DNA from 2 places in the Streptomyces sp. NPDC059166 genome. Region 1 is predicted to be linked to the other one. Evidence: riboswitches for the same ligand, from Rfam matches in the RefSeq annotation. Region 1 holds a riboswitch; the other holds the start of a gene.

Region 1 (15,690 bases):
GATCACCTTTGCGAGTTCGATCACCGGGATCGGGCAGCGCCTGCCGAGCGCATCGACGACCAGCGGACCTCCGGCCGCTGGGGAGGGGGCGGACGGTGCGGGGGCGCCGAGCTTCTCCCGTACCCCGGCGACCACGCCCGGCAGCACGTCGAGGAAGGTGCCGACCTCCTCCTCCGTGGTCCCCGCCGGGAGCGACACCCGGACGTTCCCCTCGGTGAGCACCCCCATCGCCTTGAGTACATGGCTGGGCGTCAGGGTGCTGCTGGTGCAGGACGATCCGGACGAAACGGAGAACCCGGCCAGATCGAGCTCGTGGAGCAGTGTCTCCCCGTCGACATAGAGACAGGAGAAGGTGACCAGGTGCGGAAGCCGGCGCACCGGATCCCCGACCACCTCCGCGTCCGGGACGAGACCGCCCACCGCCCCCCTGATCCGGTCCACCAGCGCGCGCAGCCGTACGGCCTCCGCGACGGCCTCCGCGCGCACCGCCCGCAGCGAGGCGGCGGCGGCCACGACCGCCGGGATGTTCTGGAAACCGGCGGCCCGGCCGGACTCACGTTCGTCGGACGGCCCCCGCGGGGCGAACCGGGTCCCCTTGCGCACGGCGAGCAGGCCCACGCCCGGCGGGCCCCCCCACTTGTGGGCGCTCGCGGTCAGCAGGGACCAGCGTCCGGGCACGGGTCCCCAGCCCAGCGACTGCGCGGCGTCCACCAGCAGCGGCACCCCCGCCTCGGCGCAGACCTCGGCCGTCTCCGCCACCGGCTGCTCCGTCCCCACCTCGTGGTTGGCCGACTGGAGGCAGGCCAGCGCGGTGTCCGGACGCAGCGCCCGGCCGTAGGCGGAGGGGTCGACGGCGCCGGTCCGGTCCACCGGCACCTCGGTGGACGAGCCCCCCTCCGCCTCGAAGGCCGCGGCGGCGTGCAGTACGGAGGAGTGCTCGACTGCGGACAGCACCAGATGGCGGCCGACACGCCGACGCCCGGACAGCGCTCCGGACATCCCCGAATGCACCGCCCGGGTGCCGGACGAGGTGAAGACGAGTTCGTCGGGGCGGCAGCCGACCGCCTCGGCCGCGGTCTCCCTGGCCGCGTCCAGCAGCAGCGCGGCCCGCCTCCCCTCGCGGTACAGCCGGCCCGGATCGGCCCAGCCCTCGTCCAGGGAGGCAAGCAGCGCCTGGCGGGCCACGGGATGCAGGGGGGCGGAGGAGGCCGCGTCGAAGTAGGGCACCCCGCAACGCTAGCCCGAGGGAGCCGCGCCGGGGTGGCGGGCCGCTCGCCGGTGAGCAGGAGGAGGCGTCAGATGACGGCCGGAGTCCCGCATTCCACCCCTTCGGGGTGTCGCGCGGCGCGTTGGGCACCCTCCCCGCGCGACCCCAAATGGCGTCCAGTAGGGTTTGGTCCGCATAAACATCCAAACCCCTGCCCGCGTCAGGGCCGGCGACCGACCAGAGTGACACGGCCGCGCCGAACCGTGCGGGCGAGACTCTCGGGAAGGCGCTACGTGAGTCCCAACGGCTCCGACCGCTCGTCGCGGCGCCCGATGCGGCGGAAGCTGCCGCAGGTGCTGACTGCGGGCCTGGTCCTGGCGACGGCCTCCGGTTGTTCATACAACTGGGAGGATTTCCCCCGCCTCGGTATGCCCACCCCGGTAACGGAAGAGGCCCCTCGGATCCTCTCCCTCTGGCAGGGCTCGTGGGCGGCAGCGCTCGCCACGGGTGTCCTCGTCTGGGGGCTGATCCTGTGGAGCGTCATCTTCCACCGGCGAAGCAGGACCAAGGTGGAGGTACCTCAGCAGACCAGGTACAACATGCCTATCGAGGCGCTGTACACAGTGGTCCCCCTGATCATCGTCTCGGTGTTCTTCTACTTCACCGCGCGCGATGAATCGAAGCTCCTCGAGCTCACGCCGAAGCCCGCCCACACCATCAACGTGGTCGGCTACCAGTGGAGCTGGGGCTTCAACTACATCGAGAACGTGGAGGGCGAGCCCTCCACCGGCAACGAGGTCCCCGAGGAGCTCGCGGCCATCCCCGACAAGTTCCGCAAGGACTTCCCCGCGAACGCCAACGGCGTCTACGACGTGGGTGTCCCCGGGACGCGTAACCCGCAGAACGGCAACCCGGGACCGACCCTGTGGCTGCCGAAGGGCGAGAAGGTCCGTTTCATCCTGACTTCGCGTGACGTCATCCACTCCTTCTGGGTGGTGCCGTTCCTCATGAAGCAGGACGTCATTCCGGGCCACACCAACTCCTTCGAGGTCACGCCGAAGAAGGAGGGCACGTACATGGGTAAGTGCGCCGAGCTCTGCGGCGTCGACCACTCCCGGATGCTCTTCAACGTCAAGATCGTCTCTCCCGAGCGGTACCAGCAGCACCTCAAGGAGCTGGCTGAGAAGGGTCAGACGGGCTACGTGCCGGCAGGCATCGAGCAGACGGACCCGGCCAGGAATGCGGAGACGAACAAACTGTGAGCATCCTCAACGAATCCCAGGGTGCCGCGGCAGCAGACGACTCGTTCGAGGACGAGCTGCCGGTGCGGCGCAACCAGCCGGGTGCTGTCGTCGTCAAGTGGCTGACCACCACTGACCACAAGACGATCGGCACGATGTACCTGGTCACCTCGTTCGCCTTCTTCTGCATCGGTGGTCTGCTGGCGCTCTTCATGCGCGCCGAGCTGGCCCGCCCGGGTACGCAGATCATGTCGAACGAGCAGTTCAACCAGGCGTTCACGATGCACGGCACGATCATGCTGCTGATGTTCGCGACGCCGCTGTTCGCCGGGTTCGCGAACTGGATCATGCCGCTGCAGATCGGCGCGCCCGACGTGGCGTTCCCGCGGCTGAACATGTTCGCGTACTGGCTGTACCTCTTCGGCTCGATCATCGCGGTGGCCGGCTTCCTCACCCCCCAGGGCGCTGCCGACTTCGGCTGGTTCGCCTACTCCCCGCTGTCGGACGCGGTCCGCTCGCCGGGCGTCGGCGCCGACATGTGGATCATGGGTCTGGCCTTCTCCGGCTTCGGAACGATCCTCGGCTCGGTCAACTTCATCACCACGATCATCTGCATGCGCGCCCCCGGCATGACGATGTTCCGCATGCCGATCTTCACCTGGAACGTCCTGCTGACCGGTGTCCTGGTCCTGCTTGCCTTCCCGGTCCTCGCCGCCGCGCTCTTCGCGCTGGAGGCCGACCGTAAATTCGGTGCGCACGTATTCGACGCGGCCAACGGCGGCGCATTGCTCTGGCAACACCTCTTCTGGTTCTTCGGCCATCCAGAGGTGTACATCATCGCGCTACCATTCTTCGGAATCATTTCCGAGATCATTCCGGTCTTCAGCCGCAAGCCGATGTTCGGCTACATCGGTCTGATCGCCGCGACGATCGCCATCGCCGGCCTCTCGGTGACGGTCTGGGCGCACCACATGTACGTCACGGGCGGCGTGCTGTTGCCGTTCTTCTCGTTCATGACATTCCTCATCGCGGTACCGACCGGTGTGAAGTTCTTCAACTGGATCGGCACGATGTGGAAGGGCTCCTTGTCCTTCGAGACCCCGATGCTCTGGTCGGTCGGCTTCCTGATCACCTTCGCCTTCGGTGGTCTGACCGGCGTGATCCTGGCCTCGCCGCCGCTGGACTTCCACATCTCCGACTCGTACTTCGTCGTCGCGCACTTCCACTACGTCGTCTTCGGCACCGTGGTCTTCGCGATGTTCGCCGGATTCCACTTCTGGTGGCCGAAGTTCACCGGCAAGATGCTGGACGAGCGGCTCGGCAAGATGACCTTCTGGACGCTGTTCTGCGGCTTCCACGGCACCTTCCTCGTGCAGCACTGGCTCGGAGCCGAGGGCATGCCGCGGCGTTACGCGGACTACCTCGCCGCCGACGGCTTCACCGCCCTGAACACGATCTCGACGATCTCCTCGTTCGTGCTCGGACTGTCGATCCTCCCGTTCTTCTACAACGTCTGGAAGACCGCCAAGTACGGCAAGAAGATCGAGGTCGACGACCCGTGGGGCTACGGCCGTTCGCTCGAATGGGCGACGTCGTGCCCGCCGCCGCGCCACAACTTCGTCAGCCTGCCGCGGATCCGTTCCGAATCCCCGGCGTTCGACCTGCACCACCCGGAGATCGCGGCGCTCGAGCAGCTGGATCACCTGTCCGAGGGTGAGAAGGTCCTCGCGGGCGGCAAGGAGGACGGCAAGTGAAGATCCAGGGCAAGCTCTTCCTCTGGCTGAGCATCTTCCTCCTGGCCATGGCCGTCACGTACGGCGTCTGGTCCAAGGAGCCGGTCGGTACCACCGCGCTCGTCCTGGCCTTCGGGCTGGCCCTCATGATCGGCTTCTACCTGGCCTTCACGGCCAACAGGGTCGACGCGATGGCCCAGGACAACAAGGAGGCCGACGTCGCGGACGAGGCCGGCGAGGTGGGGTTCTTCTCCCCGCACAGCTGGCAGCCGCTCTCGCTCGCCATCGGCGGCGCGTTCCTCTTCATGTCGGTCGTCTTCGGCTGGTGGCTGGCCTACTTCTCGGCCCCGCTGCTCCTGGTCGGCCTCTTCGGCTGGGTCTTCGAGTACTACCGGGGTGAGAACCGCACCCAGTAGGACACGCCCTCACAGGGCGAGCAACACCCGTACGGGGGCCCGGTCCGCTCAGCAACGAGCGGGCCGGGCCCCCGTTTGCAGTCACTGAACGCGCTGGATCGGATGAATCTTCTTAGCGTGGGTTCATGAACCACACGCCGCGCACTCGCTCCGTAGTGAACTGCACCCTGCTGGTCGTGACCCTGGTAGCGGGTGCGACCGCCTGTGGCGAACCGGACGGCGACCCGCTGTCCCTGAAGCCGCACGACGCCGCCGAACTCATCTCGTTCAACGGCCCGCCCGAGAACCAGAAGGCGAACCTCGACAAGCCCATCGAGGTCACCGTCAAGGAAGACGACGCGAAGATCACGGACGTCACCGCCGTCGACGCCGACGGCCGCCACCTGGCGGGCGAACTCGACGCCGACGGGAAGCGGTGGCACTCCACCGCCTCACTCGCGGCCGGCACCCGATACACCGTCAAGGTCTCCACCGAGAACGGTGACGGCGCCCCCGGCAGCCGTACGTACGCCTTCGGCACACAGCAGGCCGAGAAGTTCCTCAAGGTCACCTTCGGCCCGCAGGCGGGCACCTACGGCGTCGGACAGCCCCTCACGGCGGAACTCAGCGCTCCGGTCACCGGCAAGGCGGCCCGGGCCACCGTGGAGCGAGGCCTGCAGGTCCGGTCCGCCCCCGCCGTCACCGGATCCTGGTACTGGGTCGACGCGAAGACCCTGCACTACCGCCCCAAGGAGTACTGGCCCGCCGACGCCAGCATCGACCTCCGCAGCAACCTCAAGGGCATCAAGGTCACGGGCGGCCTCTACGGCGACGACACCAAACCCCTCAAACTCACGACCGGCGACCGGATAGAAGCGATCACCGACGCCTCCGACCACTCCATGACCGTTCTCCGCAACGGCGAGGTGATCAACACCATCCCGGTCACCACCGGCAAGCCCGGCTTCGACACCCGCAACGGCGTCAAGGTGGTGCTGGCCAAGGAACAGTTCGTACGCATGCGCGGCGAGAGCATCGGCATCGCGGCCGGCTCCTCGGAGTCCTACGACCTGCCGGTCTACTGGGCGACCCGGGTCACCTGGAGCGGTGAGTACGTCCACGCCGCGCCCTGGTCGACCGGCTCGCAGGGCAACGCCAACGTCAGCCACGGCTGCACGGGGATGAGCACCGCCGACGCCGAATGGTTCTTCGAGACCGTACGCGAGGGCGACATCGTCAAGGTCGTCGGCAGCGAGGGCGAGATGATGACCCCGTTCGACAACGGGTTCGGCGACTGGAACCTCTCCTGGGCCGAATGGCAGAAGGGCAGCGCCCTTCATGGCGACGGCACGTCCGAGACGGAGTCCGGCGTCGAGACCGCGCGGCTGCGCCCGCAGGTCTGAGCCCGGGAGCGCGCCCCGCTCCCGGAGCCCCGCGGAGGGGTTCGGGGCCCCTCCGCACCCCGTGCGCCCCGGCGCGGGCCGTCACAGGCGCACCGACAGGGCTCAGGCGCCCACGGACAGCCTGTGGCGCAGCAGGGACGCCAGGGCGTCCGCGAGATCGACCGGGTCCACCGGGTGCGTCACAGCGGCGTCCGCACGGCTCCAGGTGGCCAGCCAGGCGTCCTGGGGGCGTCCGATCAGCAGGAGCACGGGCGGGCACTCGAAGATCTCGTCCTTGATCTGCCGGCAGACGCCCATGCCGCCCGCGGGGGCCGTCTCGCCGTCCAGCACGCAGACGTCGACGCCACCGCCGTCCAGCGCGCTCAGCACGGCCGGCAGGGTGGCGCACTCCAGGAACTCCACGGGTGGCACGTCCGCCGCAGGCCTTCGCCCGGCCGCCAGCCTCACCTGCTCACGGATGTTGGCGTCGTCGCTGTAGACCAGGACCGTGGCGGTCGGCTGCATTGTTCCTCCGTGACGTCTGTGTCTTCGGGGCTCTCGGGGCATGAACCGATGGGCGGATCGTACTCCGCCGGACCGCCTGTCAGCACCGGTATGAACAGCGATTCGATGGGCCGTCCGGTGAGGACACACCCCGTTGACACACCGAACGGCACCCCCCGGAGTGAGGGCGGGATAAGCGACCGACATAATGTCGGTCGTGGCGACAGCAACGACAGTAGAAACCGGGCACGCGCACCCGTCGGTCAATCGGCCGAACCTCACCAGCGTCGGAACCATCATCTGGTTGAGTTCCGAGCTGATGTTCTTCGCGGCCCTCTTCGCGATGTACTTCACCCTGCGATCGGTGATGGGTCCCGAGCACTGGGAGGAGATGGCCCACCATCTGAACTTCCCGTTCTCGGCGACGAACACCACGATCCTGGTGCTTTCCTCCCTCACCTGCCAGATGGGCGTCTTCGCCGCTGAGCGGGGCGATGTGAAGAAGCTCCGGACCTGGTTCATCATCACGTTCGTGATGGGTGCGATCTTCATCGGAGGCCAGGTCCTCGAGTACACCGAGCTGGTCAAGGAGGCGGGGCTCTCCCTGTCCTCCGACCCGTACGGCTCGGTGTTCTACCTGACGACCGGCTTCCACGGTCTGCATGTGACAGGCGGTCTGATCGCCTTCCTGCTCGTCCTGGGCAGGACATACGCGGCCTCGAGATTCACCCACGAGCAGGCCACCGCCGCCATCGTCGTGTCCTACTACTGGCACTTCGTGGACGTCGTCTGGATCGGCCTGTTCGCCACGATCTACATGATCAAGTAGCCGGGCTCACACCCGCCCATCATCGACGCAGAAGATCCTGACACCGGGGTAATCCGTGAAAAAGCTCTCCGCACGACGACGCCATCCGCTGGCGGCGGTCGTCGTACTACTCCTCGCGCTGGCGGCTACCGGGGGGCTGTACGCCGCGTTCGCGCCTGCGGGTAAGGCGCAGGCCGACGAAACCGCCCAGTCCCTCGCCATCGACGAGGGCAAGAAGCTCTACTCCGTGGGCTGCGCAAGCTGCCACGGATCCGGCGGTCAGGGCACCACCGACGGGCCGTCCCTCGTGGGCGTCGGCTCCGCCGCCGTCGACTTCCAGGTCGGCACCGGACGCATGCCGGCCCAGCAGCCGGGCGCCCAGGTCCCGAAGAAGAAGGTCATCTACAGCCAGGCCGAGATCGACCAGCTCGCGGCGTACGTCTCGTCGCTGGGCGCCGGCCCGATCACGCCCACCAAGAGCCAGGTCGACCCCTCGGGTGCCGACGTGGCGAAGGGCGGCGACCTGTTCCGCACCAACTGCGCGCAGTGCCACAACTTCACCGGCGAGGGTGGCGCCCTGACCAAGGGCAAGTTCGCCCCGAGTCTCGAAGGCGTGAGCCCGAAGCACATCTACGAGGCCATGCAGACCGGCCCGCAGAGCATGCCCTCCTTCCCCGACACCACGATGCCGGAGCAGGAGAAGAAAGACATCATCGCGTACATCAAGACCGTCAACGGTGATGACTCCGAGACCCCCGGCGGGCTCTCGCTCGGTGGCCTGGGCCCCGTCAGTGAAGGTCTCTTCGGCTGGATCTTCGGCCTGGGCGGCCTCGTCGCCGTCGCCGTATGGGTCGCGGCCCACACCGCTAAGGCCAAGAAGTCATGAGTAGCCAACAGATTCCAGAAGAGAACCTGCCGGTAGAGCAGGGCACCGCGCACGGCGCGGTAGAGGGTGCGGGCGACCCGTTCGCCAACCCGGGGCTGCCGGCCCACAGGCCGCGCATCCAGGACATCGACGAACGCGCCGCGAACCGCTCCGAGCGGGCCGTGGCACTGATGTTCACCCTGTCGATGCTGGCGACGGTCGGCTTCATCGCCTCCTACGTCATCTTCCCCGTCGACAAGATCGTCTACATCTGGCCGTTCGGTCATGTGAGCGCGCTGAACTTCTCCCTGGGCCTGACCCTGGGCCTGGCGCTCTTCCTGATCGGCGCGGGCGCCGTCCACTGGGCGCGCACCCTGATGTCCGACGTGGAGGTCGCCGACGACCGGCACGCCATCGAGGCGACCCCCGAGGTCAAGGCCAAGGTCATGGCCGACTTCGCCGACGGTGCCCGGGAGTCCGCCCTCGGCCGGCGCAAGCTGATCCGCAACACGATGTTCGGTGCGCTGGCCCTGGTGCCGCTCTCCGGTGTGGTGCTGCTGCGCGACCTCGGTCCGCTGCCGGAGAAGAAGCTCCGCTCGACGCTGTGGGCCAAGGGCAAGCAGCTCGTCAACATGAACACCATGGAGCCGCTGCGTCCCGAGGACGTCGTCGTCGGTTCGCTGACCTTCGCCATGCCCGAGGGCCTGGAGGAGGACGCGCACGACTTCCAGACGCAGATCGCCAAGGCCGCCCTGATGATCATCCGCATCGAGCCGGACAACATCAAGGACAAGCGTGAGCGTGAGTGGGCCCACGAGGGAATCGTGGCCTTCTCGAAGATCTGCACCCACGTCGGCTGCCCGATCAGCCTGTACGAGCAGCAGACGCACCACGTGCTCTGCCCGTGCCACCAGTCCACCTTCGACCTCTCCGACGGCGCCCGCGTCATCTTCGGTCCGGCCGGTCACCCCCTTCCGCAGCTGCGGATCGGTGTGAACAGCGAGGGCAACCTCGAGGCGCTCGGTGACTTCGAAGAGCCCGTCGGTCCTGCCTTCTGGGAGCGCGGATGAGTACTGCGACGGAAACACAGCGCAAGGCGCCCGCCGGTGAGCGGGTCGCCGACTGGGCGGACGGCCGGCTCGGCATCTACGGCCTCGCCAAGGCCAACATGCGCAAGATCTTCCCGGACCACTGGTCCTTCATGCTCGGTGAGATCTGCCTCTACAGCTTCATCATCATCATCCTCACGGGTGTGTACCTGACGCTGTTCTTCCACCCGAGCATGAACGAGGTCGTGTACCACGGCTCGTACGAGCCGATGCAGGGCATCCGGATGTCCGAGGCCTACGCCTCGACGCTGGACATCAGCTTCGACGTCCGCGGTGGTCTGCTCGTCCGGCAGATCCACCACTGGGCGGCGGTGATCTTCCTCGCCGGCATGTTCGTGCACATGTTCCGCGTGTTCTTCACCGGCGCGTACCGCAAGCCGCGTGAGATCAACTGGCTGTTCGGCTTCCTGCTGTTCGTCCTCGGCATGTTCACCGGGTTCACCGGTTACTCGCTCCCGGACGACCTGCTCTCCGGCACGGGTGTGCGCTTCACGCAGGGCGCCATCCTGTCGATGCCGATCGTGGGCACGTACATCTCGATGTTCCTGTTCGGCGGGGAGTTCCCCGGCGGCGACATCATCGCCCGGTTCTACTCGATCCACATCCTGCTGCTGCCGGGCATCATGCTCGGGCTCGTGGTCGGCCACCTCATCCTGGTGTTCTTCCACAAGCACACGCAGTTCGCGGGTCCGGGCCGCACGAACAAGAACGTCGTCGGCATGCCGCTGCTGCCGGTGTACATGGCCAAGGCCGGGGGCTTCTTCTTCCTCGTCTTCGGCTTCATCGCGATCATCGCGGCCATCGCCACGATCAACCCGATCTGGGCGCTCGGCCCGTACCGGCCCGACCAGGTGTCCACGGGAGCCCAGCCGGACTGGTACATGGGCTTCGCCGAGGGCTTCGTGCGTGTGATGCCGGGCTGGGAGATCAACCTCTGGGGCCACACCCTGGTCCTGGGCGTCCTGATCCCGCTCGTCCTGTTCGGTGTGATCCTCGGGGCGCTCGCCCTCTACCCGTTCATCGAGTCCTGGATCACCGGGGACAAGCGCGAGCACCACATCCTGGACCGCCCGCGCAACGCCCCGACCCGTACCGGCCTCGGTGTCGCCTGGGTGACGATCTACTTCGTCATGCTGATCGGCGGCGGCAACGACATCTGGGCGACGCACTTCCACCTGTCGCTCAACGCGATCAGCTGGTTCGTCCGGATCGCGTTCTTCGTCGGCCCGGTCCTCGCGTTCATCGCCACCCGGCGGATCTGCCTCGGCCTCCAGCGCCGCGACAAGGAGAAGGTGCTGCACGGGCGCGAGTCCGGCACCATCAAGCGCCTGCCGCACGGTGAGTTCGTCGAGATCCACGAGCCGCTCGGCCCGGGGCAGCTGCACACGCTCACCGCGCACGAGCAGTACAAGCCGGTCGAGATCGGCCCGACGGTCGACGAGAACGGTGTCGAGCGCAAGCCCTCGGCCCTGCAGAAGCTGCGGGCACGGCTCAGCCAGAGCTACTACGGCGAGAACAACCAGATCGCCAAGCCCACCGCCGAGGAGTACAGGGAGATCACCAGCGGCCACGGCCACCACTGATCGACCTCAGCTGAACGCCACAGCGGGAGCCCCGTCCATCCGATGGACGGGGCTCTTCGCTGTCCCCGGAGCTGGATAGGGTGGAGGCCTTCCTTGTATCGGCTGTGGACCCCCAGGAGCGGACCATGAACGTTGTGACCCCGGACGGCGGCGACAGCGTGGCGGCCTTCTCCTGGCCCGGCGTGCTGACCCCCCTGCTGCGCGGTGAGAACCTGACCTCCGACGCCACCGCCTGGGCCATGGACCGCATCATGAGCGGCGAGGCGACCGACGTGCAGATCGCCGGATTCGCGGTCGCCCTGCGCGCCAAGGGCGAGACGGTCACCGAGGTCTCCGGCCTGGTCCGCGCGATGTACGAGCACGCCACGACCATCGAGGTCCCCGGCCGCACCGTCGACATCGTCGGCACCGGCGGCGACATGGCGAAGACCGTCAACATCTCCACGATGTCCGCGATCGTCGTGGCCGGCACCGGCGCGAAGGTCGTCAAGCACGGCAGCCGCGCCTCCTCGTCCGCCAGCGGCTCGTCCGACGTGCTCGGCAAGCTCGGCGTCAACCTGGAGCTGGCTCCCCGGCGCGTCGTGGAGGTGGCCGAGGAGGCGGGCATCACCTTCTGCTTCGCGGTGAAGTTCCACCCCGCCCTGCGCCACGCGGCCAAGGCCCGTGCGGAGCTGGGCGCGCCCACCACGTTCAACATCCTGGGCCCCCTCACCAACCCGGCCCGGGTGCGCTCCCAGGCGATCGGGGTCGCCGATCTGCGCATGGCCCCCATCGTCGCGGGCGTACTGGCCGAACGCGGCAACTCCGCCCTGGTCTTCCGGGGCGAGGACGGCCTGGACGAACTGACCACCACGGCGACCTCGCGGGTCTGGGTGGCCCGGGACGGCGTGGTCCGCGAGGAGACCTTCGACCCGCGCGACGTGGGCGTCGAGCTGGTCCCGGTAGAGGCGCTGCGCGGCGCCGACGCCTCGTACAACGCGGATGTGGCGCGCCGGCTGCTGGCCGGGGAGACCGGGCCGGTACGGGACGCCGTGCTGCTCAACTCGGCGGCTGCGCTGGTCGCGCTGGACCCGGGGGACGGGCCGCTCACCGAGCAGATCCGGGCCGGTATGGCGAAAGCCGCCGAGTCGATCGACTCGGGTGCGGCCGGGCGGGCCCTGGAGAGATGGGTCGTCGCCAGCAACGCGTGAGCGCGTCGGTGTGCGGCAAGGCGCAGTCCGGATCGCGGACTGCGCCTTGCGCGTTCCCGTACGTATGGCAAGATGCTGCGCAGGTCATGAGTGACAGCGACTACGGCCCCGGCCCGCTGTCCGGCAACCCTCCGTCCGTGGCGGGGTGCCCCGGGTGAAGACCAGGCCGCAGGCAGCGAGGTCTGCGGCAAGCGCGGGCCCCTCGGCGTCTACGACGCCACCCCTTGGGGTCCTGGTCCCAGGGAGACTCTTGTGAGCAAGCGAATGCGATAGGGCACCGAGCCCTTCTCCGCACACCCTTTTTCCTCTTCTTCATCCCGCGCCGCCGCGTGCCTCTGTCCGCCGGTGCGAGGATCTCGCCTGCCTCTCACGGGAGTTCGCCATGTCTGTCTCCACCGCTGCCGCCGACCAGTCGATCTGTACCCCTCTGCCGGTCCTGGGCGCCGATGTCACCGTTCCACTGGTTACGGGCGGAAACGTCACCTACGCCGCGCTCGACTACGCGGCCAGCGCCCCGGCCCTCCAGCGGGTGTGGGACGACGTCGCCGCCTACGCGCCGTACTACGGCAGCGTGCACCGCGGTGCCGGCTACCTCTCGCAGCTGTCCACGGACCTGTTCGAGGCGGCCCGGGTGACCGTCGCGGAGTTCCTCGGCTGCCGCGCCGACGACCAGCTGGTCTTTACCCGCTCGACGACCGACTCCCTCAACCTGCTCGCCGCCGCACTGCCCGCCGACTGCCAGGTCTTCGTGTTCGAGACCGAGCACCACGCCTCGCTGCTTCCCTGGCGCGACGCCCGGGTCACCTTCCTCGACGCGCCCCGCACCCCCGGCCAGGCGGTCGAGACGCTGGAGCGCGCGCTGGCCGCCCGCGATCCCCAGGGGCCCGCCCTGGTCTGCGTCACGGGTGCCTCCAACGTCACCGGTGAGCTGTGGCCCGTGAAGGAACTGGCCGCCGCCGCCCACGCGCACGGAGCGCGGATCGTGCTGGACGCCGCCCAGCTCGCCCCGCACCACCCCGTGGACATCGCGGAGCTGGACGTCGACTGGGTCGCCTTCTCCGGGCACAAGCTTTACGCGCCCTTCGGCTCGGGTGTCCTCGCGGGACGCGCGGACTGGCTGGTGGCCGCGGAGCCGTACCTCGCGGGCGGCGGCGCCTCCCGCAAGGTCTCACGGCGCACGGACGGCGGTGTCGACGTCGAGTGGCACACCACCGCGGCCCGGCACGAGGCGGGTTCGCCCAACGTCATCGGCGTGCTGTCCATCGCCGCGGCCTGCAAGGCCCTCACCGAGGCCGGCTTCGGACGGCTCGTGGAGCGCGAGCAGCGCCTGGTCGCCCGGGTCCGTGAGGGCCTGGCCGACGTCCCCGAGGTCAAGGTCCTCTCGCTCTTCGGCGACGACGCCCCGCGGGTGGGCGTCATCTCCTTCGTGGTCGAGGGATGGAACAGCTCGCACTTCGCCGCCGCGCTCTCCGCCGAGTACGGCATCGGGGTACGCGACGGACTGTTCTGCGCCCACCCCCTCGTGCGGACCCTGCTCGGCGGCGAGTCCCAGGACCCGGGTGAGTGCGGTGCGCCGGAGGCGGCACCGGGGGAGCGGTCCCTGAACGCCATCCGGGTGAGCTTCGGCGCCGGTACGCCGGACGAGCACATCGAGAGGTTCCTGGGGGCCGTCCGCGAACTGGTGAACGACGGCGCCCGCTGGGCCTACCGCACCGAGGACGGCCGCTGCGTGCCGGACCGGGACGCGGCGCAGAACTGATCCGCGGATACGGCTCCGGCCGGGCACAGGGGGCGCGATGCCCTTGTGCCCGGCCGGAGCCGTATCGCTGTGTCCGCTCGCGGTGCTACGCGTCCAGCCCGATGGCGAAGGCCGCCTCCAGGTCGTGCTGGGAGTAGGTGCGGAAGGCCACGTGGGTGTCGGTGGCCTCGACGCCCTGGATCTTGCTGATCCGGCCCGGGATGACATCGGCCAGATCGTCGTGCCGGGCCACCCGGACCATGGCGATCAGGTCGTACGTACCGGTGACGGAGAAGACCTCGCTGACGCTGTCCAGCGCGGCGATGGCCTCGGCGATCTCCGGAATCCGGTCGACGCTGGTCTTGATGAGAACGATCGCGGTGATCACGGCTGGCTGTCTCCCTCGGTGGCCGTGGCTGGAGCTTTCACTCTAGTCCCCCGGAATCTCACCCATGCGTAGAGGAAGCCGGCGGCGAACCCCGCCACGTGCGCGAGGTACGCGACCCCGGGGCCGCTGCCCGCGTTCTGCGCCGCCAGCCACTGCAGGACGAACCAGAAGACCAGCACGATCCAGGCGGGGAAGCGCAGCGGCAGGAAGAAGAGGAAGGGGAAGAGGCTGGTGACGCGGGCCCGTGGGAAGAGCTGGAGGAACGCGCCGAGCACCGCCGAGATCGCCCCCGACGCGCCGACCAGGGTCTGGTCGGAGTCCGCGTGCACCACCGCGTAGGCGGCCAGGGCGAAATAGCCGCACACGAGGTAGAAGACGGTGAACTCGGTGCGGCCCATCCGTTCCTCGGCCATGGCCCCGAACACGTAGAGGAACAGCATGTTGCCCAGCAGGTGCAGCCAGCTCCCGTGCACGAACAGCGCGGTCAGCGGCGTGAGCGCGGCGCGCGCGGAGCCGTCCAGCAGCTCGCTGGGGATCACGCCCCACCGCTCGAAGTACCCGGCCTGGGCGGCGAGAAGGGCGTCGGGGCTGCTGCCGTAGGCCGGATTGAAACCGGAGAGCGGGCTGACGAGGAACACCGCACAGCACAGCGCGATCAGTCCGTACGTGACCGGGGCGCCCCCTGACACGGCCGCCGCCCCGAGCTCCTTGAGCCTGCGCCGCCAGTGGACTTCCCTCACGTCGATCACGTACAGAGCATGACGCACCGGCCGAGAACCGGACAGACCGCCTCGCCGTGCCGGTGCGGATGCCTGAGGCCGTAGGGTTGCAGCACGACATCCGCAGTTCGACGGCGCACCGCGAGATCGACGGACCAGGGCACGTACGACGCTCGACGAACCACGAAAGAGGACGCAACGATGACGACGGTTCCCCAGCCGACGGACGCGACTCGCTGGCGCTGCACGCTCTGCGGCAATCTCACGCGTTTCGACGTGACGCGCTCCTCGAAGGTCGTGGAGTACGTCCATCTCGACCTGGCCGGGGAGTCGAGTGTCGAGGAGCGGGAGGTGGTCAGTGAGACCATCGAGTCGGTGCGCTGCCGCTGGTGCAACGCCGTGGACCAGATCGAACTGGTCGACAGGCCCGGCGCCGACTCCTGACGGAGCCGGACGGACAGACATACACGGGAGTGATGGATGGTGGAGCAGCCGACAGGCGGCGCCGGACCGGCCGACGCGGCCGACGGCGCCGCGGAGTCGCTCGACCGTCCGCTGCCCGAGGGCGTACGCCGCAAGGTGGTCGCGCTGGTCTCGGACGCCTTCGGCGGCCTGACCGTCGGCGAACTCCCCGCCCAGCTGCGGCAGTACGCCCGGTTCACGCCGAGCCGGCGGGCGAAGTTCGCGGGGAACGCCATGGCGGCGGCCCTGGAGAGCGATCCGTCGTTCCGCCGGCGCATCGGTGAGCGCATCGGCCAGGCCCAGCCCGAGCTGGCCGAGGCACTCGCCTCCGGCGCCCCGCCCGCGGCCGCCGACCCGGCCGACGTG
Region 2 (15,690 bases), on a different contig from region 1:
GAAGAAGCAGCGGAGCGACACCAAGCGCGGGCGCTCCGGCCGCGACTGGTAGGTGGCAGGTCGTCGGACACGGGCGGCCACGGCGGCGGCCGTGGGTGCGGGTCGTCGGACACGGGCGCTCCGGCGGCGCCCGGTGGGTACGGGCCGTCGGACCCCGGCGGGGCGGCCGCGCCCGGTGGGTACCCGTCGTCGGACACGGGCGCTCCGGCCGCACCCGGTGGGACGGGCCGTCGGACGCGGCAGGGCGGCTGCGGGCGGTCAGCCCAACTGCCGGTAGCGGCCCTTGAAGTACGTCAGCGGTTCGCCGTCCGCGCTCGGCAGGGACGCCGTCAGTACCCTGCCGATCACGAGGGTGTGGTCCCCGGCCGGAACGCGCTGCTCGGTGCGGCACTCCAGGGTCGCCAGCGCGCCCTCCAGCAGCGGAGCCTTGGTGAACTCGCCGCGTACGCAGGGCAGTTCCTCGAAGAGCAGCCGGTCGCTGATCCGCCCCTTCATGGCGAACCGTCCGGCGATGTGCCGCTGGTCGCCCGCCAGCACCGAGACGGCCCACAGGGGCTGCTCGGCCAGGAGGTCGTCCATCCGCGAGTCGTTGCGCAGGCTCACCATGACCAGGGGCGGGTCCAGGGAGACCGACATGAACGCGGTCGCCGTCATGCCCGCGTCCTCACCGCGGCCGTCCTCGTCCAGCGGCGGCTCCTGCGCGGTGACCAGGACCACCCCCGCGGCGAGACGCGACAGGGCGGCACGGAATTCGTCGTTGCTCACCCCTTCAGCATGAGGGACGGTGTCGGGGGCCGGGGCGGGAGCGGTCTTCTGCAGCACATCGGGCACGCTAGTCCCGGTGGTCACGCCGACGCATCGGCCCAGGGGACCAGGCGGGTCCTAGGACCACGGAACCAGGCCCCCCGCTTTGCGTTCGGCAAGGACTGTGCGGCGCTGGAGGGCATCCGGGCCAAACCCCACCGTTTGTTGTGACTTGACTCACAGAGGCCACATTTTGCTGACCCTGAGTACCGGGTGCACAGCTCACTGTGATTCAGTTGCCGGGACACTGCGATAAGTACGTCGATATGAAACCTGGAGTTGCTGTCGAGGTCCCGGGGAGTGCGAGCGATGGAGGCCGAGTCGGAGCCGTACGTCCGCCTGGCGACGATGCGGCAGTTGCACCAGGCGGTCGCCGACCTCAACACGGCGCGGAGCCTGGCGGACACGCTCCAGTCCGTCGCCGACGGCATCGTCACCGGCCTCGGGTACGAGCTGGGCTGTGTGAATCTCGTCCGCCCCGACGGTGACCTGGTCGTTGCGGCGTTCGCCGGTGACAGTGCGGCGGAATCCCTGATCACCGGACGCATCGGTTCCCGCGCTTCGTGGGAGCGCAGGCTGTCGATGGGCGAGGCGTGGGACGACCTCCGGTTCATACCCCACACCGAGGGGTGGGTGCTCCTCGACGACGACGTACCGCAGTGGCACACCGACGGGCCGGAGCCCCGCTTCGAGGACGAGTGGCACCCCCTGGACCGCCTCTACGCGCCCATGTACGCCTCCGGCGGAGGTCTGGACCTCTTGGGGGTCCTCTCCGTCGACAGGCCGCGCAACGGCCGGCGTCCGGGTGCCTGGGGCCGCGAGGCGCTCCAGATGTACGCCTCCCAGGCGGCGATTGCGATCAGTAACGCACGCCTGCGAGCAAACATGCAGCGCGCCCTGGTCCGGCTGGAACGCGAGCAGCAGGCGCTGCGGGCCAGTGAGGAATCCTTCCGGCAGGCCTTCGAGTACGCCCCCAGCGGCATGGCCATCGCCGAGATCGGCGGCGACCAGCACGGCAGGCTCCTGCGGACCAACGACGCGCTCTGCCGGCTCCTGGGCCGCCCCGCCTCGGTCCTGCGCCGCTACTCCTTCGCGGACCTGGTGCACCCCGAGGACATCGGGACCCTGCTCCGCACCTCGGCCGAGGGAGGGCGGGCGGAGCTGCGGCTCGGGCGGCGGGACGGCACCTACCTCTGGGTGTCGCTGCGCAACTCCGTCGTCGCCGACACCACAGACGGGCCGCGCTTCCTGCTCACGCACGTCGAGGACATCGAGGAGCGCAAGCGCAACGAGCTGCACCTCGCGCACCGGGCCTCGCACGACGCCCTCACGGGCCTGCCCAACCGCGCCGAGCTGCGCGCCCGGCTCGCCGCCCGGCTCTGTGAGAGGCCTCACGCCTCGATGACCTCGTCGGTGGTCGAGGCGCTGGACGCGGCGTACGGGGACAAGGAGAGCGCGGCGCGCGGTTACGGCACCGGGTACGAGGGGGAGGTGGCGCCGGGGGCCGGCCACTACGACCACCACGTGCACATCGTCGCGCCGGATCCGGACCCCGACCGCGACGACGGCACCAAGGGGCTGGCGGTGCTGTTCTGCGATCTCGACGGCTTCAAGTCCATCAACGACCGCTTCGGGCACCACGCGGGTGACGCGGTTCTCATCGAGGTCGCCAGGCGGCTGACCACCTGCGTGCGGGACGGTGACACGGTCGCCCGGCTCGGGGGTGACGAATTCGTCGTCCTCGCGGACGGCCTCGGAGGGGCAGATGCCGCGGATCTGGCCGTACGCTTGCGTAACGCCATCATTCCGCCCATCCGGGTGGACGGCCGGGCAGTCAGGGTCGGGGCGAGTTTCGGTATCGGCTGGGCGGAGTGCGGGATGACCGCGGAAGAGGTCCTGGACTCCGCCGACCAGCGGATGTACGTGGAGAAGCGGTCCCGATCGAAGGTTCACCGCAGAGCCGGCTGACGTTCACGCCCTGGCTCTCCCCGTGCACCGCCCGGTTTTTCCGGGGGCCGAGTGCAATTCGACGCGTGCTCCGTTCGGGGTAGGCTCGGCCGGTCGGCGACGGCTGGCGACATGGTGAGGAGTGACCCAGGGATGACGGCCGGGAACAACGGCGCGAGCAAACCCGAGGACGACGATCCGTTCGGCTACCTGTACGCGGACGGGCAGGCAGCGGGCGCACAGGCGCCCGGGCAGGGCGGCTACGGCTACCCCGGTCCGGCCGCGCAGCCCGGCGTGCCCAGGACGTCGTACAACCAGGTGCGGGCGGTCGGCGAGCGCCAGTACGGGCAGGTCCCGCAGCAGCAGGCCTACGGCCAGCAGGCGCCGCCGCAGTACGGCCAGCCCAATCAGCAGTACGGCCAGCCGAACCAGCAGTACGGCCAGCCCAACCCGCAGTACGCGGCTCCGGAGAACTACCCGGGTGGCGCGGTGACCGCGCAGCACGGGTCGGTCGCCGGCGGCGGGCGGAACGCGGGCGGTCCCGGACGTGGCGGCCCCAACACCAAGGCGATGCTGATCGCGGCGGTCGCCGTGGTCGCGGTCGTCCTCATCGGTATCGGCGCCGCGCTGATGACCGGTGACGACAGCGAGGGCAAGAAGGACGAGGCCGGTTCGTCGGCGGGTCCGGCCGACGAGGTCCAGGAGTCCCCGAAGCCGGAGAAGTCCGAGAAGCCGTCGAAGGAGCCCGTCGAACTGCCCGAGCAGGACGCGGCGACGCTGACGCTGGGCGGCACCGCCAAGCTGGACAACACGGTCAAGGGCGCCAAGAGCGCCAACGGCCAGTACATCAGCCTCAACGAGGTCGGCAGGTCCGCGACCTGGACGGTCGACGTGCCCGAGAGCGGCGCGTACACGCTGTTCGTGACCTACGGCGTGCCGGGCAAGGACGCGAAGACGTCCCTGACCGTGAACGACGAGGCGCCGCGGTCGATCAACATGAAGAACTTCGCTCAGGCCGCGGAGGGCGACCTGGAGAAGGGCTGGACGCGTACGTACGCCTGGGTCCAGCTCAAGAAGGGGTCGAACTCGCTGATGCTCTCGTGCAACGAGGGTGATTCCTGCGACGCCAACCTCGACCAGCTGTCGCTGAAGTCGGGTCACGTCAAGCACTGACCCCTTCCGAGTCTCCGTACCACCGTCGTCCCGGTCATCGCGCGCAGCGAGCCGGGACGCGGTGTTCTCCGGGGAGGCGGGGGCGTCGGCTCAGGCGGCCGGTGCCTGCCGCTCGACCTGGACGCGGTCCAGCAGGTCCTCGTAGGCCGCGCGGTCGAACTCCCCTGCCGCCGGGGCCAGTACGGTCGCCGTGGACAGGGCGACCGCGCGGGTCAGCCGGTCCTGCCAGCCGAGCCCCTCGGCCAGGGCCGACAGGAGTCCGGCGACGGCGGAGTCGCCCGCGCCCGTCGGGTTGCCTGCCACGGCGCGGGGCGGTGCGGCCCGCCAGGTGCCGTCCGGGGTGACGGCGAGGAGCCCGTCGGGGCCCAGCGAGGCCACCACGCTGTGCGCGCCGCGGCGGCGGGCGTCGCGGGTGGCGCGCAGCGGTTCGCGTGCGCCGGTCAGCTGGGCGAGTTCCTCGGCGTTCGGCTTGATCAGGTCGGGGCGGGCGGCGATGCCGCGGCGCAGCGGCTCGCCCGCGGTGTCCAGCAGCACGGGCACCCCCGCGGAGCGGGCGAGGCGTATGAGCTCGGCGTACGCGCCGACGTGGATGCCGGGTGGCAGGCTGCCGCAGAGGGCGACTGCGTCGGCCTCCGGCAGGAGCTTCCCGAACGTCCCGAGGAAGGCGGCCCACTCGTCGGCCCCGATGTGCGGGCCCGGCTCGTTGAGCTGGGTGGTGTCGCCGGTGGAGCGGTCGACGACGGCGACGGTGCGCCGGGTGCTCCCCGCGACGGCGACGAGTGCGTCGGTGGGGGCGTGGGGCAGGCCGCCGAGGAGTTCGCGCAGGACGTCGCCGGTGCGGCCGCCCGCGAAGCCGGTGACCACGGTCTCGTGTCCCAGCGCCGCCAGGACGCGGGCCACGTTGACGCCCTTGCCTCCGGGGCGTTCGGTCACCTCGCGGACGCGGTGGCTGCCGTGCGGGACGAGGACGGGCACCGAGTACGTCAGGTCGAGTGCCGTGTTCAGCGTGACGGTCAGTATCACCCGTACCGGCCCCCGGTTCCTTCGTCGTACGTGCTGCCGCGCCGTCTCCTCACGGCGCGTCCCCGGTGATCATGCCAAAGAGACGGCGGTCGTCCCAGATGTCCGGGACAACCGCCGTCTCTTCGTTACGTGTTCGCCCGGGCGTCGCCCGGGGTGCCGCCGTCAGACGCCGGCGGGCCTCACGATCCACTCGCCGCGGCGCATGACGCCGCGGAGGGCGAAGCCGGCGTCCAGGACCACCAGGTCGGCGTCCTTGCCCGGCTCCAGCGAGCCGACCCGGTCGTACATCCCGAGGAGGCGGGCCGGGTTGGCGGAGATGGACCGTACGACGTCCTCGACGGGGAGCTCGTCGATCGTCACGGCCCTGCGGAACGCGGTGTCCAGGGTGAGGGTGGAGCCGGCGATCGAGCCTCCCTCGACGAGGCGTGCGACGCCGTCCTTGACCTCGACGGCGAGCGGCCCGAGCTGGTAGTGGCCGTCGCCGGCGCCCGCCGCGTCCATGGCGTCGGTGATCAGCGCGACCCGTCCGGCGCCCGCGTGGTGGAAGGCGAGCTCCAGGGCGGCGGGGTGCAGGTGGGTGCCGTCGTTGATCAGCTCGACGGTGACCCGCTCGTCCTCCAGCAGCGCCGCGATCGGGCCGGGCGCGCGGTGGCCGATGGCGGGCATCGCGTTGAAGAGGTGGGTGGCGACGGTGGCGCCCGCGTCGATCGCCTCGACGGTCTGCTCGTACGTCGCGTCGGTGTGGCCGACCGCGGCGATCACTCCGTGCTCGGCGAGCAGCCGTACGGAATCGATGCCGCCCGGCAGCTCCGTGGCGAGGGTGACCATCTTCGCCGTGCCGCGCGCCGCGTCGATCAGCTTGCGGACCTCGGCCGGGTCGGGGTGCCTGAGCAGCCCTTCGCTGTGGGCGCCCTTGCGGCAGGGGGAGATGAACGGGCCCTCGAAGTGGACCCCGGCGATCTCGCCCTGCTCGGCCAGCTCCGAGAGCATGCCCGCCTGGCGGGCCAGGAAGTCCGTCTCACCGGTGACGGTGGAGGCGACGACGGTCGTCGTGCCGTGCTCCCGGTGCGCCCTGACGCCGGTCAGGACGTCGTCGGCGGTGCCGGTGGCGAACGAGGCTCCGCCGCCGCCGTGGTTGTGGATGTCGACGAATCCGGGGACCACCCAGTGGCCGGAGAGGTCGACGGTCCGTGCGCCGTCCGGCGCGCTGCCGGCGATCCGGGTGCCTTCGACGATCACCCGGCCGTTCTCGACGGTCCCGGTGGGAAGTACCACCCGGGCCCCTGCGAGAACCGTGCTGTCTGCGCGTCCGGCCATCAGGCGGATACCTCCGTGGAGAGTAGATCCCAGGCGAGCAGCCCTGCGCCCAGGCATCCGGCGGTGTCCCCGAGGGCCGCCGGGACGATGTGGGGCAGCTTCTGGAACGTGACGCGTTCCTCGACGGCCGCACGCAGTGGTGTGAACAAGGTTTCCCCCGCCTCGGCGAGACCGCCACCGATGATGAGTGTGCGGGGGTCCAGCAGAGTGAGGGCGGTGACCAGGCCGGCGGCGAGGGCGTCGACGGCGTTCCGCCAGACGTCCAGGGCCGCCGGGTCGCCCGAGGCGACGGCCTTCGCGCAGTCCGCGGCGTCGGCGTCCGGGTCGCCCGAGGCGGTGGCCCACGCCCGGGAGACGGCGCCTGCCGAGGCGAGGGTCTCCAGGCAGCCGCGCTGTCCGCAGCCGCATTCCGGGCCGTCCGGCCGGACGACGACGTGGCCGATCTCGCCCGCGTAGCCGTGCGCGCCCGCCTCGATGGTGCCGCCGATGCCGATGGCTCCGGCGATCCCGGTGCCCAGCGGCACGAAGAGGAAGCGGTCCGCTCCCCGGCCTGCCCCGATCCGCCCTTCGGCGAGGCCGCCGGTCCTGACGTCGTGTCCGAGGGCGACGGGGATGCCGCCGAGCCGTTCGCCGATCAGGGCGCGCAGCGGTACGTCGCTCCAGCCCAGGTTGGCGGCGTAGACGGCGATCCCGCGCTCCGCGTCGACGATGCCCGGCACCGCCACCCCGGCGGCCACCGCGCCCTCGCCGAGGTGCTCCTCGCCGTAGGCGTACAGATCCGCGGCGAACTCCAGGATCGTCTCCACGACGGCCTCGGCCCCGCGGTCCCTGCCGGTCGCCCGCCGTGCCTCGTGGAGCAGGGTGCCGTCGCTCCCGACCAGAGCGGCCTTCATTCCTGTGCCGCCCACATCGAGGGCGATGACGTGTCTCACGGGAGACAGTTTCGCCCGACGACCCCTAAAAGGTCTAGTCCACTAGCGTAGTTTGTTGAGCACCCATACAAAACGCTCCTGCTACATTGCCCGATCGAGACGTGAGTGGTGTAGACCTCAGCGCGTGCGTGAGGCAGGATCGCGGTTCATCGCCGGAGCGGTGACTTCCGCGTCGACCTATCGAGGGATGGACAGGGCTGTGCAGCGGCGCTTTGTGGGTCTGACCGCGGCGGTTGCCGCACTCGGAATGGCGGCAACGTTGTCGGGGTGCGGCTCCGACTCCGCGGGCGGCGGCGACGTCACCCTGCGGCTGGTCGCCGCCGACTACGGCACCGGCGAGGCCAACAGCTCGCAGAAGTACTGGGACGGCGTCGCCGAGAAGTTCGAGCAGCAGAACCCCGGGATCGACGTCGAGGTCAGCGTCTACTCCTGGAAGGACGTCGACCGCAAGGTCGCGGAGATGGTGAAGGCCGGCGAGGCCCCGGACATCGCGCAGATCGGCGCCTACGCCGACTACGCCGAGGCGGGCAAGCTCTACACGGCCGACGAGATGATCGCCATCCGCACCGGGTCCAACTTCCTGCCCTCCCTCACCGACGCCGGGAAGGTCGACGGCGACATCTACGGCCTGCCGTTCGTGGCCAGCACCCGGCTGCTCTTCTACAACAAGGGCCTCTTCGCCAAGGCGGGCCTCGGCGCCCCGCAGACCTGGGACGACATCGAGTCCGACGCCGCCGCCCTCGAGCAGCGCGGCGTGACGTACCCCTTCGCCCTGCCGCTCGGGCAGGAGGAGTCCCAGGCCGAGACGCTGATGTGGATGCTGAGCGGCGGCGGTGGCTACACGGACGAGGTCGGCAACTACGCCATCGACTCCCCGGCCAACATCGCCACCTTCCAGTGGCTGAAGAACCACCTCGTCGGCAAGGGCCTGACCGGTCCCGTCGCGCCGGGCAAGCTCGACCGGGCGCAGGCCTTCGACGCCTTCACCAAGGGCGACGTGGGCATGCTCAACGGGCACCCGACCCTGATGCAGGAGGCCGAGAAGAGCGGCGTGCAGGTCGGCATGGTCCCGCTGCCCGGAGTCGACGGTCCGACCAAGGGCTCCATGGGCGTGGCCGACTGGATGATGGGCTTCAAGCAGAACGGCCACCGCGCCGAGATAGGCAAGTTCCTCGACTTCGCCTACACCGACGAGAACGTGCTGGCCTTCGCGGACGAGTACGACCTGCTGCCCGTGACCAGCACCGCCTCCACGAAGATGGAGGCCGACAAGAAGCACAAGGCGCTGCACGAGTTCCTCACCGCGCTGCCCAACTCCACCCTGCCGCCCTTCGGCAAGACCTCGTGGGCTCAGGTCAGCGAGGCGATCAAGGGCAAAATCGGGGCCGCGGTCGAGCCCGGCGGCAGCCCGGAGAACGTCCTCGTGCAGCTCGCCACCAAGGCCCGCCAGGCGGAGAACGCCACCTGAGGGCCGTCCGGGGAGGCCGAGGAGGTGCAGGCCGCCCGCCCCGCGGCCGCGGTGTGGTCCGCCGGGACCGGCCCAGGGCCGTACCGCCGCCGCATCGCCCTCTGGGTAGGTTGGTCGTATGACCGCCAGTTCCTCCGGACCGTCCGGCCCCTCCGGCCCCGGTGCCCCGCTCTCCGCCCAGGAGCGCGGGGTGCTCGCGCTGGAGCGGCGCTCCTGGCCCGGGCCCGGTGCCAAGGAGCGGGCGATCCGTGAGGAGCTCGGCCTCTCCCCGGTCCGCTACTACCAGCTGCTGAACGCGCTCCTGGACGACCGTCGTGCGCTGGAGGAGGACCCCGTCACGGTCAACCGGCTCCGCCGGGTGCGCGAGGCCAGACGCGGCAGGCGCTGAGCCCCCGCGACCCGCGCGGCCGGTGCCGGCCCGCGCGCCCGCCGCACCTTCCGCCGCCGTGTCCGGAACGCCCGAACTGCTCCCGCCGTGATACTTGGAGTGCATGCTCAGCAGAGTCCGTGCCCGTGTTCTGCCCGCCGCCCAGCGCCGCTCCCTGGAGGAGCTCGCGGAGGACCTGGACCTCTCGTCCGGGGACAGAGGGTCCAAGCGCTCGGCCTTCTGGACGATGCTGGTGCTGTCGTCGGTCATCGCCGCGGGCGGGGTGCTGACGGACTCGACGGCCACTGTCATCGGGGCCATGATCATCGCTCCGCTCTCCACGCCGATCATGGGCATCGCCCTGGGCTCGGTGCAGCGACGGCGCAACGGCGCGGTCCTGGTCGTCCTCCTCGCCTGCCTGCTGGTCATCGCGATCGGCGTGGTGATGTCGCTCGTCCTCCCCGGCGACTACGACCTGCTGTCCAACAGCCAGATCTCGGGGCGCACCTCACCCGGCCTGCTGGACCTGATCGCCGCGCTGGCGACGGGCTTCGCCGGAGCCGTGGCACTGGCCCGGCGTGACGTCGCCGCCGTGCTGCCCGGCGTGGCGATCGCCATCTCCCTCGTGCCGCCCCTGGTGGTCGTCGGCGTCTGCCTGGGCAGCGGGTCCGGATGGCTCTCCCTCGGGGCGCTGGTGCTCTTCGTCTCCAACCTCTTCGCGCTGGTCTTCGGGGGCATGGTCGTCTTCGCCACGCTCGCCTACGGCTCCCGGCCCCAGGAGGCCGGCGGAACGGCCGAGACGGCCGGCCGGCCGGCGCGCAGGGCCTACATCGCCATGGCCATGCTCTTCGCGGTGGTGTTCGTGCCGCTGGCGGCCAACACCGCGGCCACCCTGCTGATCAACGTCTGGACCGAACGGGTCCGCGCCGCCGCCGAGCAGTGGCTGGCCGACGAACCCGGCGCGTCCGTGACCGGCGTGGAGACGGTGTCCCGGACCTTCCACGTCCGCGTACGGGTACCCGGCGACCTGCCACCGGTGGACGGGCTGCTCCGGAGGATCGACGGACAGGTCCCCGACGGCCTGCCCGTCGTCGTCGACGCGACGCGCGGCCGCCGCATCGAGGTGGGCCGCGTCGGCCAGTGAGGCCCCGGACCCGGCGGGGACGCCGGGTGCCGGCTCCCGGCCGGCGGCGGCACCCGCCGGAACACCGGGCCGGGGACCCGTACCGGCCGCTCCGTCCGGGGGCCGCGCGGCGGTGCTGCCCGCCCGCTACGCTCACTCGCATGGGCAACCCGGCACACCCTCTCCCGACCCCGTCCACCCAGGCCGGCCGCGACGGCCTCGCCGCGCTCCTCTCCCGCCCCGCCGGTGCGGTGATCGCACTGGACTTCGACGGCACGCTCGCCGACATCGTCCCGGACCCGGAGCAGGCCCGCGCCCACGCGGACGTCGTCCCGGCCCTGACCGCACTCGCCCCGCTCGTCTCCGCCGTCGCGGTGATCACCGGCCGCCCGCCGGACACCGCCGTACGCTTCGGCGGCTTCGCGGGAGCGCCCGGCCTCGACCACCTCGTCGTCCTCGGGCACTACGGAGCCGAACGCTGGGACGCGGCCACCGGCAAGGTGAGCGCCCCCGCCACGGACCCCGGGGTCGAGGCCGTGCGGGCCGAACTCCCCGCCGTCCTGGCGGAGGCCGGCGCCGGTGACGGCACCTGGACCGAGGACAAGGGCCGCGCCGTCGCGGTGCACACCCGCCGTGCCGACGACCCGCAGGCCACCTTCGAGGCGCTGCGCACCCCGCTGGCAGGCCTCGCCGCCCGCCACGGCCTGATCGTCGAGCCGGGCCGCCTCGTCCTGGAACTGCGCCCCGCCGGGATGGACAAGGGCGTGGCGCTGGAGGCGTACGTCAAGGAGGTCGGAGCCGGCTCCGTGCTGTACGCGGGTGACGACCTCGGCGACCTGGCCGCGTACGCGGCGGTGGAGAAGCTCCGCACCGAGGGCGTCCCCGGACTGCTGGTCTGCAGCGGGACCGAGGTCCCGGAACTGGCGGCCCGCGCCGACCTCACGCTGCCGGGCCCCGCGGCGGTCGCGGGTCTCCTGGGGGCGCTGGCGCGCCGGCTCGCGGACGGCTGACAGGGCCCGGGGCCCCGGCGAGTCCGGGGCCCGCGGCCCGCGGTCAGTCCCGGAGCGCGTCCAGCTGGTCCAGGAACCACTGCTGCGGCGGGAGGGCGGTCGCCGCCGCGGCCAGGCGCTTCGTACGGGAGCCGCGGTCGCCCGCCTCCATCGTCAGGGCCTCGTGCAGCGCCTCGGCCGTGGCCGACACGTCGTACGGGTTGACCACGATCGCGTCCTCGCCCAGCTCCTCGTAGGCCCCTGCCTCCTGGGAGAGCACCAGCGCGCAGCCGTCGTCGGAGACGACCGGCACCTCCTTGGCGACCAGGTTCATGCCGTCCCGGATCGGGTTGACCAGCGCCACGTCCGCCAGCCGGTACGCGGCCAGGGAGCGGGCGAAGTCGTCGTCGACGTGGAGCAGGACGGGGGTCCAGCCCGGTGTGCCGTACTCCGCGTTGATCGCGTCGGCGACCCGCTGGACCTCGGCGGTGTAGTCCCGGTAGACCGCCAGGTCCTGCCGTGAGGGGTAGGCGAAGGCGATGTGAACCACGCGTTCGCGCCATTCGGGGCGCTCCTCCAGGAGCGCGCGGTAGGCGTGCAGGCCGCGCACGATGTTCTTGGAGAGCTCGGTGCGGTCCACCCGTACGATCGTGCGCCGGTCCGCGCCCACCTGCTCCCGCAGGATCTCCATGCGCTCGTCGACGTCCGCCTCGTGGGAGCGGCGGCGCAGGAAGTCCGCGTCGGCGCCCAGCCCGTGCACCCCGATCCGGGTGTGGCCGGTTCCGCCGAGGACGCTCGTGCAGCAGCCGATGAAGGCGTCCGCCCAGCGGCGGGTCAGGAACGCGGCGCGGTCCGCGCCCAGGATGCCCTTGAGCAGCTGTTCGCCGATGTCGTCGGGCAGCAGCCGGAAGTAGTCGACGGGGGCCCAGGGCGTGTGGGAGAAGTGGCCGATCCGCAGGTCGGGGCGGAGCTCGCGCAGCATCCCCGGGACCAGCGAGAGGTGGTAGTCCTGCACCAGGACCGCGGCGCCCTCGCCCGCCTCCTCGGCGAGCGCCTCGGCGAAGGCCCGGTTGTACGCCTCGTAGGAGGCCCACTGCCGGCGGAACTCCGCGTCGAAGACGGGCTCCACGGGGGTCTGGTAGATCATGTGGTGCACGAACCACAGCACCGAGTTGGCGATGCCGTTGTAGGCGTCGGCGTGGACCCCGGCGTCGATGTCGAGCATCCGCACGCCGGGCTCCGACACCCCGCGCCTGACGGCCTCGCGGTCGCCGTCACCGAGGGCGGCGCACACCCACAGCTTGTCGTCGACGGCGCTGAGGCCGGACACGAGCCCGCCGCCGCCCCGTTTCGACGCGAGCGTGCCGTCCTCCCGCCGGGTGTACGACACCGGGCCGCGGTTGGACGCGACGAGTACCTGGGCAGCGTGCTCGGAGACCATGTACCCGAACCTAGCCCGTTCGGGAAGCCGCCAAACGTGAGGTGACCCTGGAGCCGGAAGGGAAGAACCGTTACGCCGCTCGTCGTGCGGTGTACTCCGCGATCTCCCGCATCGGCGGCCTCTCCTCGGTGTCCACCGGGTGGGTGCGGGGGATGAAACCGTCCGGTCCGCGCTCGAACTGGGTGATCTCGGGGCGCACCAGCGGTCCTCGCGAGAGGCGCAGCTGCGCCGTCCGGTAGATCGTCGCCGCCATCCGGCCGAGGGCCTGGCCGTCCTGGTGGCGGTGCTTGCGCACGCCGACGTCGACCTGCGCCAGCGCGTCCAGACCGACGGTGTGCAGGGCGTCGACGAGGAGCCCCAGCTCGACCCCGTAGCCGACCGGGAAGGGGAGCTGTTCCAGCAGTGAGCGCCGGACGGCGTACTCGCCGCCGAGCGGCTGGACGAAACCGGCCAGCGCCGGCCAGTGGAGGTTGAGCAGCGGGCGTGCGACCAGTTCGGTGACCCGGCCGCCCTGGCCGGAGGTCTCGCCGAGAGGCCGGTCGTACATGGCCTTGACGAAGTGCACCGACGGGTCGGTCAGCAGCGGGCCCACGGTCCCGGAGACGAAGTCCGCCGAGAACTCCTTGAGGTCGGCGTCGACGAAGCAGACGATCTCCCCGCTGGTGACCAGCAGTGACCGCCACAGCACCTCGCCCTTGCCGGGCACCGCGGGCATCCGGGGGAGGATCGCGTCCCGGTGCACCACCCGGGCGCCGGCACGGCGGGCGACCTCCGCGGTGGCGTCGGTGGACCCGGAGTCGATCACCACGAGTTCGTCGACGAGCGGGACCTTCTCGACCAGCTCGCGCCGGATCTCCGCGACGATCTCGCCGACCGTCGCCTCCTCGTTCAGCGCGGGCAGCACGACACTCACACGTGAGCGGTGCGGATCCCGCGCCCGCGCCGCCGTGAGATGGTCCAGCGGGCGGTCGGAGGCCGACCACGAACGCCTGGCCAGCCAGCGCTCCACCTCTTCCAGCACGGGCGATACTCCCTGTATGTGATCCATCTCGCGGTTCGGACGACTATCTCGACCGCTGTGTGCGTCGGTTACAGTCTTGAACAACGCGGACGACTCCCGCATCTCGGGGTCGGTCCACGGACAAACGCCCGGATCCATGATCCGGTGCCACAGCGCTCATCCAGAGGGACTGAGGGAACGGCCCGTTGAAGTCCCGGCAACCCTCCTGCCGACCGCGAGGTCACGGTGGGGAAGGTGCCAATTCCGTCTTGCGGCGAAATACGTCGTGAGGAAGATGAGGAGAAAGGGCCTCCGCCATCATGGCCGTGCAGACAGTTGCAGCAAACACCGATTCTTCCGCCGTGGACCTCGGTCCCGCCGTGGCGCTTTCCTGCCGCGAATGCGGTGAGCGATTCGCTCTGGGCCCCATTTTCGCCTGTGCGTCCTGTTTCGGGCCGCTCGAAGTCGCCTACGACCTGCCGAGCGGCTCTCCCGAGGAGCTGAAGAAGCGCATCGCCGAGGGTCCGGACAACATCTGGCGTTACGCGCCGCTGCTGCCCGTCCCCGCCGACGTCGCGGACAAGCCCAACATCAACCCCGGCTTCACCAAGCTGGTCAAGGCCGACAACCTCGCCCGCGAGCTGGGCGTGACCGGCGGCCTGTACGTCAAGGACGACTCCGGCAACCCGACGCACTCCTTCAAGGACCGTGTCGTCGCCATCGCCGTCGAGGCCGCCCGCGCGTTCGGCTTCACCACGCTCTCCTGCTCCTCCACCGGCAACCTCGCCGGCGCCGTCGGCGCCGCCGCCGCCCGCGCCGGCTTCCGTTCCTGCGTGTTCATCCCGCACGACCTGGAGCAGGGCAAGGTCGTCATGGCCGCGGTGTACGGCGGCGAGCTGGTCGGCATCGACGGCAACTACGACGACGTCAACCGCTTCTGCTCGGAGCTCATCGGCGACCCGCTCGGTGAGGGCTGGGGCTTCGTCAACGTCAACCTGCGCCCGTACTACGGCGAGGGCTCCAAGACGCTGGCCTACGAGATCTGCGAGCAGCTCGGCTGGCGGCTGCCCGACCAGATCGTCATCCCGATCGCGTCCGGCTCGCAGCTCACGAAGATCGACAAGGGCCTCCAGGAGCTGATCAAGCTCGGCCTCGTCGAGGACAAGCCGTACAAGATCTTCGGCGCCCAGGCCGAGGGCTGCTCCCCGGTCTCCACCGCCTTCAAGGCCGGCCACGACGTGGTGCGCCCGCAGAAGCCGAACACCATCGCCAAGTCCCTGGCGATCGGCAACCCGGCCGACGGCCCGTACGTCCTGGACATCGCCCGGCGCACCGGCGGCGCCGTCGAGGACGTCAACGACGAGCAGGTCGTCGACGCGATCAAGCTGCTGGCCCGCACCGAGGGCATCTTCGCGGAGACCGCGGGCGGGGTGACGGTCGGGGTGACGAAGAAGCTCATCGAGGACGGTCTGCTCGACCCGGCCCTGACGACCGTCGTCCTGAACACCGGCGACGGGCTGAAGACGCTCGACGCGGTCGCCCCGACGACCGGCCTGTCGGCGACGATCCGGCCCAGCCTGGACGCGTTCCGCGACGCGGGCCTCGCAGCCGCCAACTGACCACCCGAGACCGAAGGAAGGCACCCTCATGAGCGTCAAGGTCCGTATCCCCACCATCCTCCGCACGTACACGGGCGGCCAGGCCGAGGTCCCGGCGGAGGGTTCCACCCTCTCCGAGGTCATCGCGTCCCTGGAGGCGAACCACCCGGGCATCGGCGCCCGTGTCCTGGACGACCAGGGCAAGCTGCGCCGCTTCGTCAACGTGTACGTCAACGACGACGACGTGCGCTTCGAGGGCGGCCTGGACGCGGCCACGCCGGACGGTGCCGGCGTCTCGATCATCCCGGCCGTCGCCGGCGGCTGAGGCCCTTGCGGCAGGGCCGGCGCGACCGCCGGCCAACCGCGCAGAGTGACCACCACGACCCCCTCCGCGAGAGAAGCGGAGGGGGTCATTCTGCATGGTTGAGCGCGGTACAGTTGGGGAAGTCCCCGCCGCTGCCCGTGCCGCCCGCATATGAGAATGCGCCCGGCCCCGACAAGAAGCAGC

What was found. A riboswitch is a leader RNA that binds a small molecule or an ion and turns the genes downstream of it on or off. The one in region 1 is predicted to bind S-adenosylmethionine.
Region 2: linked by a shared signal. The riboswitch ahead of thrC (threonine synthase) and the one ahead of ACFXOA_RS18430 (aminotransferase class V-fold PLP-dependent enzyme) in region 1 are both predicted to bind S-adenosylmethionine.

What each region holds. Positions count from the first base shown of each region.
Region 1 covers NZ_JBHZCI010000022.1:79,809-95,498, forward strand. Annotated here, with positions in the region: gene ACFXOA_RS18375 (cysteine desulfurase/sulfurtransferase TusA family protein) at 1-1,227, opposite strand, end outside; gene coxB (cytochrome c oxidase subunit II) at 1,501-2,469, shown strand; gene ctaD (cytochrome c oxidase subunit I) at 2,466-4,202, shown strand; gene ACFXOA_RS18390 (cytochrome c oxidase subunit 4) at 4,199-4,597, shown strand; gene ACFXOA_RS18395 (Ig-like domain-containing protein) at 4,723-5,979, shown strand; gene ACFXOA_RS18400 (hypothetical protein) at 6,082-6,483, opposite strand; gene ACFXOA_RS18405 (heme-copper oxidase subunit III) at 6,671-7,291, shown strand; gene ACFXOA_RS18410 (c-type cytochrome) at 7,347-8,156, shown strand; gene ACFXOA_RS18415 (Rieske 2Fe-2S domain-containing protein) at 8,153-9,205, shown strand; gene ACFXOA_RS18420 (cytochrome bc complex cytochrome b subunit) at 9,202-10,827, shown strand; gene trpD (anthranilate phosphoribosyltransferase) at 10,953-12,017, shown strand; SAM riboswitch class IV at 12,100-12,217, shown strand; gene ACFXOA_RS18430 (aminotransferase class V-fold PLP-dependent enzyme) at 12,400-13,776, shown strand; gene ACFXOA_RS18435 (Lrp/AsnC family transcriptional regulator) at 13,862-14,143, opposite strand; gene ACFXOA_RS18440 (rhomboid family intramembrane serine protease) at 14,140-14,892, opposite strand; gene ACFXOA_RS18445 (hypothetical protein) at 15,064-15,306, shown strand; gene ACFXOA_RS18450 (NYN domain-containing protein) at 15,346-15,690, shown strand, end outside.
Region 2 covers NZ_JBHZCI010000008.1:151,909-167,598, forward strand. Annotated here, with positions in the region: gene arfB (alternative ribosome rescue aminoacyl-tRNA hydrolase ArfB) at 1-52, shown strand, start outside; gene ACFXOA_RS08785 (flavin reductase family protein) at 259-765, opposite strand; gene cdgB (diguanylate cyclase CdgB) at 1,114-2,772, shown strand; gene ACFXOA_RS08795 (carbohydrate-binding protein) at 2,905-3,924, shown strand; gene ACFXOA_RS08800 (1-phosphofructokinase family hexose kinase) at 4,015-4,947, opposite strand; gene nagA (N-acetylglucosamine-6-phosphate deacetylase) at 5,110-6,264, opposite strand; gene ACFXOA_RS08810 (ROK family protein) at 6,264-7,157, opposite strand; gene ACFXOA_RS08815 (ABC transporter substrate-binding protein) at 7,384-8,664, shown strand; gene ACFXOA_RS08820 (DUF3263 domain-containing protein) at 8,783-9,052, shown strand; gene ACFXOA_RS08825 (DUF389 domain-containing protein) at 9,156-10,175, shown strand; gene otsB (trehalose-phosphatase) at 10,316-11,164, shown strand; gene ACFXOA_RS08835 (trehalose-6-phosphate synthase) at 11,208-12,584, opposite strand; gene ACFXOA_RS08840 (glucosyl-3-phosphoglycerate synthase) at 12,655-13,605, opposite strand; SAM riboswitch class I at 13,759-13,886, shown strand; gene thrC (threonine synthase) at 13,905-15,203, shown strand; gene ACFXOA_RS08850 (MoaD/ThiS family protein) at 15,232-15,507, shown strand.